One region of the Bacillus sp. BC08 genome, then DNA from elsewhere that is predicted to be linked to it. Evidence: riboswitches for the same ligand, from Rfam matches in the RefSeq annotation. Region 1 holds a riboswitch; the other holds the start of a gene.

What was found. A riboswitch is a leader RNA that binds a small molecule or an ion and turns the genes downstream of it on or off. The one in region 1 is predicted to bind S-adenosylmethionine.
Region 2: another riboswitch for S-adenosylmethionine. It lies ahead of ACXVYO_RS06310 (M20 family metallopeptidase); the one in region 1 lies ahead of ACXVYO_RS05490 (YezD family protein).

The regions. Positions count from the first base shown of each region.
Region 1 covers NZ_JBTGPA010000023.1:110,808-115,753, forward strand. The annotation lists gene lysA (diaminopimelate decarboxylase) at 29-1,345, shown strand; SAM riboswitch class I at 1,462-1,570, shown strand; gene ACXVYO_RS05490 (YezD family protein) at 1,643-1,786, shown strand; gene ACXVYO_RS05495 (phosphoadenylyl-sulfate reductase) at 1,873-2,577, shown strand; gene sat (sulfate adenylyltransferase) at 2,616-3,752, shown strand; gene cysC (adenylyl-sulfate kinase) at 3,765-4,376, shown strand; gene ACXVYO_RS05510 (nitrite/sulfite reductase) at 4,524-4,946, shown strand, end outside.
Region 2 covers NZ_JBTGPA010000027.1:4,869-9,814, reverse strand. The annotation lists gene ACXVYO_RS06320 (VOC family protein) at 249-641, opposite strand; gene ACXVYO_RS06315 (AAA domain-containing protein) at 753-3,062, shown strand; SAM riboswitch class I at 3,138-3,239, shown strand; gene ACXVYO_RS06310 (M20 family metallopeptidase) at 3,328-4,533, shown strand; gene ACXVYO_RS06305 (TetR/AcrR family transcriptional regulator) at 4,723-4,946, shown strand, end outside.

The sequences.
Region 1 (4,946 bases):
TTTTAGAGGAAATAAGGGAGGAATTCAAATGTATTTACACGGCACAAGCCGAATCAATGGGCAAGGACACTTAGAAATTGGAGGGTGCGATACGACGCAGCTAGCAAAACAATACGGAACACCACTTTATGTATACGATGAAGAGTCTATTCGAGGAAAGTGCCGCGCGTTTCATCGTGCGTTTAAAGAAAGTGGTTTCTCTTATCAAGTAGCATATGCAAGCAAGGCGTTCTTGTGCATGGAGATGTGCCGAGTAGCTCGTGAAGAGAATATGTCATTAGATGTTGTTTCTGGTGGGGAATTATATACTGCGCTTCAAGCGGGATTTCCAGCATCTCGTATTCATTTTCACGGCAATAATAAAACAGAAGAAGAAATCGTGATGGCTCTGCAGGAAAATATTGGTTGTTTTGTCGTGGATAATTTCTTAGAATTAGAAATTTTGCATGATTTAGCAGTGCAACATGGGAAATTTGTGAACATATTAATTCGTGTAACGCCTGGAGTAGAGGCGCACACACATGAATATATTACAACAGGTCAAGATGATTCGAAATTTGGATTTGGCGTGTCAAATGGTCAAGCGATGCAAGCAATTGAGCTTGCTTTACAAAAATCAAATTATAATGTGTTAGGAATTCATTCACATATCGGATCACAAATATTTGAAACGGCTGGATTTGTTCGAGCGATTGAAGTTCTTCATCAATTTTTAGAAGAAGTGAGAGAGCGCGCGAACTATGTAGTAAAAGTATTAAATGTAGGCGGAGGATTCGGAATACGCTACACAGAGTCAGATACACCATTAACTCTTGAGACATATGTGCGAGCTGTAACAAGTACGGTGAGGGAGCAATTTACAGTATGTAATTATCCCCTGCCAGAAATATGGGTTGAACCAGGCCGTAGTATTGTAGGGGATGCTGGAACGACAATTTATACAGTCGGATCTGTGAAAGACATTCCTGGTATTCGGAAATATGTATCAGTGGATGGTGGGATGACTGATAATTTAAGACCTGCTTTATATAACGCTCGTTATGAAGCGATGTTAGCGAATCGAGGGAATGATGAGAACGAGGAAGTTGTTTCGATTGCTGGGAAGTGCTGTGAGAGTGGAGATATGTTAATTTGGGATATTACTCTACCGAAAGTTGCTTCTGCTGATTTACTAGCAATTTCTTGTACAGGGGCATACGGGTACTCGATGGCGAACAATTATAATCGGATTCGTAGACCGGCTGTCGTCTTCGCGAAAGGCGGCACATCACAAATTGTTGTAGAACGCGAAACATATGAAAATATTATTGGGAACGATCGCATACGTATTAAAGAACTTGTTTAAATAGAGAAAAGGAGTTGTTCGGATGGGCAATTCCTTTTTTGTAAAATAAAATAATTAAAATATATCGGAAAACTAGGATTGAAAAAAATCAGAATTGTGATAAAATACAAATACAAAGCTTATCAAGAGAAGCGGAGGGAACTGGCCCGAAGAAGCTCGGCAACCTGCTTATAGAAAGCAAGGTGCTAAATCCAGCAAAATGGAATCCATTTTGAAAGATAAGGTAAAATATATTACCGAACAGTCTTTTCGAAATGGGAAAGATTTTTTTTATGAATAAAAAGGGGGGCTGTTCGCGTGAGTGTACGGGAACATTTTGAGGAAGTATCTGAGAAAATTCAAGCGATGCTTGCTGATATGAAATATGGTTCAATTACAATTGTTGTGCAAGATGGGAAAGTCATTCAATTAGAGAAAAGTGAAAAGGTACGTTTAAAGTAAAAAGCGCTGACTAGAAAAACTAGAGGCGGTTTTAACCTATTATATTAGGTTAAAACCGTCTTTTTGCTTTTACAGGGGGAAAAAACATGTTGACGTATGAAACGTGGGAAGAAAATAATGTTCCATTTTCAGAAGAAGATGAAACGAAAGGCGCGCTATCAGTATTAAGTTGGGCTTATAAAGAATATGAAAGTGAAATTGTATACGCATGTAGCTTTGGAGTGGAAGGGATGGTATTACTACATCTTATAAACCAAGTAAATCCATCTGCTAAAGTTGTATTTTTAGATACAAATGTTCATTTTCGCGAAACGTATGAATTAATTCTAAAAGTGCGGGAACGATTTCCTTCATTAAATATTATAGAAAAACAGCCGGAACTTACACTTGATGAACAAGCGAAGTTGCATGGTGAGAAATTATGGGAAAGTAATCCGAACCTTTGTTGTAAAATTAGAAAAATTTTACCGTTAGAAAAATCATTAGCAGCGGAAAAAGCATGGATATCGGGCTTAAGGAGGGAACAATCAGAAACACGTAAGCATACAAAGTTTATAAATCAAGATCATCGTTTTCAATCGATTAAAGTTTGTCCACTCATTCATTGGACGTGGAAAGAAGTGTGGCGATATGTGTACAAACATAGTTTGCCGTATAACCCGCTGCATGATATTGGGTATCCAAGTATTGGGTGTGAGAAGTGCACGTTACCTGTAGGAGAGGGTGGCGATTCGAGAGATGGTAGATGGGCCGGGAAAGTGAAAACAGAATGTGGTCTTCATTACCAATAAGATGAATTTGAAAATAAAGCTAAGAGAGGGTATAGAAAATGAGTACAAGAAACGAATTAGTAAACCGTATAGACGAGACATACGACGTATCACAAATTGAAAAAGAAATTGGGCTAGACAACATTGCATTAAGTGATTTGGAGCTATTAGCGACAGGGGGATATAGCCCGCTTACTGGTTTTTTAGGGAAGAAAGATTATGATTCGGTCGTAGAAACGCTTCGCTTAGCAAATGGTAGCGTATGGAGTATACCGATTACATTGCCGGTAACAGAAGAAGTAGCAGAAAATCTAAAAGCTGGAGAAGAAGTAAAGCTTGTTAATAGTGGAAATGTATATGGTGTCATTCAAATAGAAGATATTTTTATACCTGATAAAGAGAAAGAAGCATTACTTGTATATAAAACGACGGATGATGCTCATCCAGGAGTGAAAAAATTATATGAACGATCGAACGTTTATGTCGGTGGAGCTATTATTCTTACAAAACGATTTGAAAATAATCAGTTTCCTTCTTATCATTTAGATCCAATTGAAACGAGGGAAGAATTTAAAAAACGTGGTTGGAAAACAGTAGTCGGATTTCAAACGAGAAACCCAGTACATCGTGCTCATGAGTATATTCAAAAATCTGCTCTTGAAATTGTAGATGGCCTCTTTTTAAATCCACTCGTTGGGGAAACGAAGTCGGATGATATTCCTGCTGATGTAAGGATGGAAAGCTATGAAGTATTACTTCAAAACTATTATCCGAAAGATCGTGTCTTTTTAGGTGTATTTCCTGCAGCGATGCGTTACGCAGGACCGAGGGAAGCGATATTCCATGCATTAGTTAGAAAGAATTTTGGATGTACCCACTTTATTGTAGGGCGCGACCACGCTGGGGTAGGAGATTATTACGGTACTTATGAAGCGCAAGAAATCTTTACAAACTTTACAGTGGAAGAGTTAGGGATTACACCGCTATTTTTTGAACATAGTTTTTACTGCACGAAATGTGAAGCGATGGCTTCCACGAAAACATGTCCGCACGGAAAAGAGGATCATGTCATTTTATCGGGTACGAAAGTAAGAGAGTTATTAAGAAACGGTGAGGTTCCACCAAGTACATTTAGTCGTAAAGAAGTAGTAGAAGTACTAATTAAAGGTTTAAAAAAAGAAGTAGTAACAGAATAGGGAGAGAATGAGATGGATACAAATATTACTTGGCATACAGCATCTGTTTCAAAAGATGAGAGAAGAGTAAAAAATGGGCATCATAGTTTTGTAGTTTGGTTTACTGGTCTATCAGCTTCAGGTAAATCTACGGTGGCGAACGCGGTTGCTCGTAAACTATTTGAAAAGAATATTGGAAACTATGTACTAGATGGGGATAATATACGTCACGGTTTAAATAAAGACTTAGGTTTTTCTGAAAGTGATCGTATGGAGAATATAAGACGGATTGGCGAAGTAGCGAAGCTATTTGTAGATCAAGGTACTGTTGTTCTTACAGCGTTTATTTCACCGTTTCGAGTAGACCGAAAACAAGTTAGAGATCTATTAGCGGCAGATGAGTTTATAGAAGTGTTTGTAAAATGTCCAATTGAAGAGTGTGAAAAACGTGATCCAAAAGGGTTATACAAAAAGGCAAGACAGGGTGATATTAAAGAGTTTACTGGTGTTGATTCACCGTATGAGGAGCCAGAGAAAGCAGAGTTAATTGTAGAAACGCACAAGTATTCTATTGAAGAATGTGCAGAACAAATCGTGAAGTACTTACAAGAGCGTAGTTTTACCCCGCTATTTGGCGGGCAGTAAAACTACCATCTCGAAATTTGGCTAGGGCAAAGAAGTTAGGTGGGAGATGAACTGCCCGTAAATGCCCGATTGGTTAAGGCTAATAATCAATGTGGGATGAACACTTCCCACTGATTAAAGTTTCACTTTATATAGGGGGATTAAAAAATGAGTTATGAAAAAGTATGGGCTAACAATGAAAAATTAAATCAGACTGAGAAAAATAAATTAAAAAAAGATGGATTGGAAATCTTTAATGATATTCCTTACTATGCAGAGAATGGCTTCGAATCTATTCCGAAAGAAGAGTGGGATGCATTCAAATGGGCAGGGTTGTATTTACAAAGACCGAAAGAAGCTGGTTATTTTATGATGCGTGTAAATATTCCTTCAGGGATTATTACGAATGCACAGGCAGAAGTGCTTGCTTCTATCGCTGAGGATTATGGGCGTGACGTAATAGATATTACAACAAGACAGGCGATTCAGTTTCATTGGTTAGAAATTCATCAAATGCCAGATATTTTTAAACGATTAGCAAGAGTTGGGTTATCTTCAGCTGGAGCTTGTGGTGATATAACGCGTAATATT
Region 2 (4,946 bases), on a different contig from region 1:
ATATAGTTGATTCTTCGGATTGAAGCTATATTCCCTTGTTACTAGTTAAAAACAAAGGCCGGAATTCCGGCTCCTTTTCTATCTTAAAGTCTTACTTTATCCCGCGTTAACGGACAGTAAAACTCCCACCTCAAAATTCAGTTGGAGCAAAGAAGTTAGGTGGGAGATCAACTGCCCGTAAAAGCCCGATTGGTTCAACTAATAATCAGTGGGGGATGAACAAAACCCCCACTGATTAAAGTTTCACTTTATCTCTCCGTCTCAAAAAACTCAATCCATTCTCCATCAGGACCAGCGAAGAATATGTAACGTGTTCCATCTGGTAATGTTTCAATTTCTTCTCCTAGTAGAAAGGTTACTTTTTGTTTCTTTAGTCTTTCGATTTCATCCTCTAATGAATCCACTTTAAAGCAAATGTGATGTACTTTTCCTTCTGCGGGAAGAGAAGAGTTGTAGCCTTCAATGAGTTCTAGTATCGTTTCCTTCGATTCTTCTACACCTAAAAAAGCGAGTTTTAAGTCTGGATTCGGGTGCCCCATACGTTTAATGAGTTGTAAGCCGACTACTTTTTCATAAAATGAAATAGATGTTTCTAAGTTTGCAACCATAAGTCCAACGTGTTCAATTCTTCTAACTGGCATGTAGATTCCTTCTTTCTGAAAATTATATACAATATGTTATTGAAAATTAAGAAAATAAGCAAGATAAAAACCTTACAAATTTTAGCGTGTTATATGGTATAGTGAGAAAGTATGTTTGGGGAGAAGGAAGGAGATTATACGATGAATACACCTACTCAAACTCCTTCATTATCGGCAACGATGAAAGAGTGGCACTATGCATTAGCGTATGAAATTAAACATTGGAAAACGATAGGTGGTAGTAAAATTTCTATCATGAATGGTCGTTTTTTATATACAGATTATGAAAGTACGGTATACGTATTTCAGCTTATTTCGGAAGTAAGCTTACCTGAAGGTTCACCAATTCGAATTGAGTTTGATGGTGAGGAAGCGACAGGAGAAGTATTATCTGTACATGGATTAGAAATAGAACTGAAATTAAATGACTATATACAAGGTGAAATACGAGAAGCTGTTTTATACAGTGAACCGTGGCAATTGTTAGAGCAACTACAAGAGCGATTGAAAGAGGCACATAAAGATAAGTTAAAACGTAATCGTATAAAGCGTCTTGTTGATGGGACGAGCAGTCCGAAACATATTGAGAAGATGAAAAATCCGAAAAATGAATTGGCGTATCGTTCGTTTTACAATCCGACAACGTACGTGTGGGGACCACCTGGAACAGGGAAGTCTTACAATTTATCACGTATTATTTCGGCGCATTATCAAAAAGGAAAATCGGTACTTGTATTAGCTCATAGTAATGCGGCAGTGGACGTATTAATGAGTGAAGTAACGAAGCAAATTGAGAAGAAAAAGAAATGGACGCCTGGCGAAATTGTTCGTTACGGTTATAGTCAACATGAACATATACGAAATCATGAAACGTTGCTTACGTCGAAGTTAGTTGAAACGACGAACGGATCATGGGGAGAAGAAAGACTCTATTTAGAGGAAACACGACAAGATCTTCGTGAAAAGATTTTATCATATAAAGCGACTTCTGCTGATAAGAAGCGTATACAAGAGATTGAAAGTGATCTTCGAAAGCAAAAAGCGAAAATTAAAGAAGTAGAAAAAGAATACATTGAAAATGCGAAAGTAATTGGCGCAACTTTATCGAAATGTGCCATTGATTCATTGATTTATGAGCGTACATTTGATTTAGTTGTCGTAGATGAAGTAAGTATGGCATATGTTCCGCAAATTGCATTAGCTGCTTCACTTGGAAAACGCATCGTCGTATGTGGTGACTTTTTACAGTTACCTCCAATTGCGATGGCGAACCATGAACTCGTTCGCAAATGGCTCGGGGAAGATATGTTTTACCATGCGGGGATTGTTGAGTCTGTCAATAAATCAGAAGCACATCCGAACCTCTTTATGTTGCAGGAACAAAGACGTATGCATGCGGATATATCGAAGTTTACAAATTCGTTTATTTATAAAAATAGAGTATACGATCATCCGTCTGTTTCAGACCGTAAAGAACTTGCGCAATTGCAACCGTTCGCAAATGAGGCGAGCGTTTTATTTGATACGAGTCTAATGGGAGCCTTTTCGTTAAAGGACGCTGCTTCAGGTTCTCGTTTTAACATTATGTCTGGTTTAGTAGCGATGCAAATGATGTTAATCGGACTGTTAGATGGTGTTCAATCGATCGGTGTTGTTACGCCTTACAGAGCACAATCCCGCTTTTTATCAACGTGCATTAGAGAAATGTTGCAGAGAACGAAATATCAAAACATACCTGTTTTAGCAGCGACGGTTCATAAGTTTCAAGGGTCTGAAAGAGATATGATGATTTTTGATACAGTGGATAGTTACCCGCAAGAACGACCTGGTGTGTTATTCTTTGACCATAAAAACCATCGCCTCGTCAATGTAGCTGTAACGAGAGCGAGAGGGAAGTTCATTCAATTATCAGATTGTCATTATATGCGTAAAAACCTTTCAAGAAAACAAGCGTTATCACAATTAACAGCTCATATAGAACGTCATGGAGATGTGTATGATCGTACGACATCAAGACAATTGTGGGAACGAAAAATTTCGAAACGTTTACGCTGGTTTATGGAAATGAATCTTGAAGAACCGAAAGGGTTATTGAAAGATATTTTAGCTGCAAAACGAAAAATTATTATTTCACTTCCAAGTACAAAGCAAGTGGATAAACGAGTATGGCAAGCGTTAATGCGTACAAATGCGCAAATAACAGTGTATAGTGATGGACCAGTTCCGTTAAAAAATGTAAAGTTACAAAGACAAAATAAAGCATTCCCGTTTATCGTAATCGATGATGAAATCTTTTGGGCAGGGGCACCGCTCACATCTCAAATGATGTTTGAAGGCAGTATGGAATTTCCGTACGTATGTGCAAGGCTGCAAGCACCAGAAACAATTGGTGTGTTAAAAGGATTTTTAGATATTCGGTAAATTCGGATAGGAATTCCTTGACTTTTAATCGAAATGAACTTAGAATGAATGTAATTTAATATAATTTTATGAAAATTCTTATCACGAGAGGTTGAGGGACTGGCCCTATGACACCTCGGCAGCGGATTCGTTATGAATACTGTGCCAATTCCAGCAAGGTAACTTGAAAGATAAGAAAGAAGCTCATTTTGACTGTATATGCAGAAGCCTCTTTCTATCTTTTAGAAAGAGGCTTTTTTATGTGAAAATATAAGGGGGAAGAAAAATGGGAGCGACTGGAGTAACGTCACAAAGAAAAACAATTGAAGAGAGTATTGAAAGAAATAAGGAAAAGTACATAGAAACAAGTCACGATATTCATGCGAATCCGGAGATTGGTAACCAAGAGTTTTACGCATCAAGAACGTTGAGTCTATTGCTAGGGAGTGCAGGATTTCAATTACAACACAATATTGCTGGACATGAAACAGGTTTTATCGCGCGAAAAAGTTCAGGTAAACAAGGTCCAGTCATTGCATTTTTAGCTGAGTATGACGCTTTACCAGGACTCGGTCATGCGTGTGGTCACAATTTGATTGGCACAATTAGCGTTGCGGCAGCGATCGCATTATCAGAAACGCTTGAAGAAATTGGCGGGGAAGTTGTCGTATTCGGAACGCCAGCAGAAGAAGGCGGGCCAAACGGTAGCGCAAAATCGAGTTATGTAAAAGCTGGTTTATTTAAAGATGTTGATGCGGCACTTATGATTCATCCGAGCGGAAAAACAGCGACAACGAGTCCATCACTAGCAGTCGATCCACTTGATTTTCACTTTTACGGAAAAACAGCTCACGCCGCAGCTTCACCAGAAGAAGGAATTAACGCATTAGATGCGATTATCCAGCTGTATAACAGCATTAATGCACTTCGCCAACAACTTCCGTCAGACGTGAAAATTCATGGCGTTATTACTGAGGGCGGAAAAGCACCTAACATTATTCCTGACTACGCCGCAGCAAGGTTCTTCATCCGCGCAGCAACGAGAAAAAGATGTGCGGAAGTAACAGAGAAAGTAAGAAACATCGCAGAGGGAGCAGCATTAGCAACGGGTACGAAAGTGAAAATCCATCAATTCCAAAATGAAATCGATGAACTACTCGTAACAAAAACATTTAATGACGTCGTAGCCGAAGAACTAGAATTACAAGGTGAAGACGTAAATCGGAAAGAAAGATTTGGCATCGGTTCAACAGATGCAGGAAACGTAAGCCAAGTCGTACCGACAATTCATCCATATATTAAAATCGGTCCAGACGATTTAATTGCACATACGAATGAATTTAGAGAAGCAGCCCGTTCAGAATTAGGAGACAAAGCATTAATTACATCGGCAAAAGCACTAGCACATACAGCGTATCGATTAATTACGGAAGAAGGGCTGTTAGAGAAGGTGAAGGAAGAGTTTAGAGAGGCGCAGAGGAATCAGGGGTAAGTGATTGTAAGGAGGAGTGGGGGGAAATCCACTCCTTTTCTTTTTTGCGTAACGCTGATGCTAAGATTTTTTGCAGTAAAATCAATGTTAGGGGAACTTTTTTAATTAAAATTTTTTCAAAATTAACATAAATGCTTGCAATATTTAAATTAGTACTATATAGTTCTATTTATGACAAAGGTAAAATTAATGAATCAAAAACGTGTGATTGAAGTAGCTGCAACATTATTTTTAGAAAAAGGGTTTGCTTATACAAGTATGGATGAATTAGTACGTGTAAGCAAAGTTTCAAAGTCTAATGTGTATTATCACTTTTCTAATAAGGAAGTATTATTAGAAGGGGTCGTTGATTATTGGATTGAAATGTATCAATCTGCAATTGATGACGTACTTTCTCAGAACCAATTTTTAGT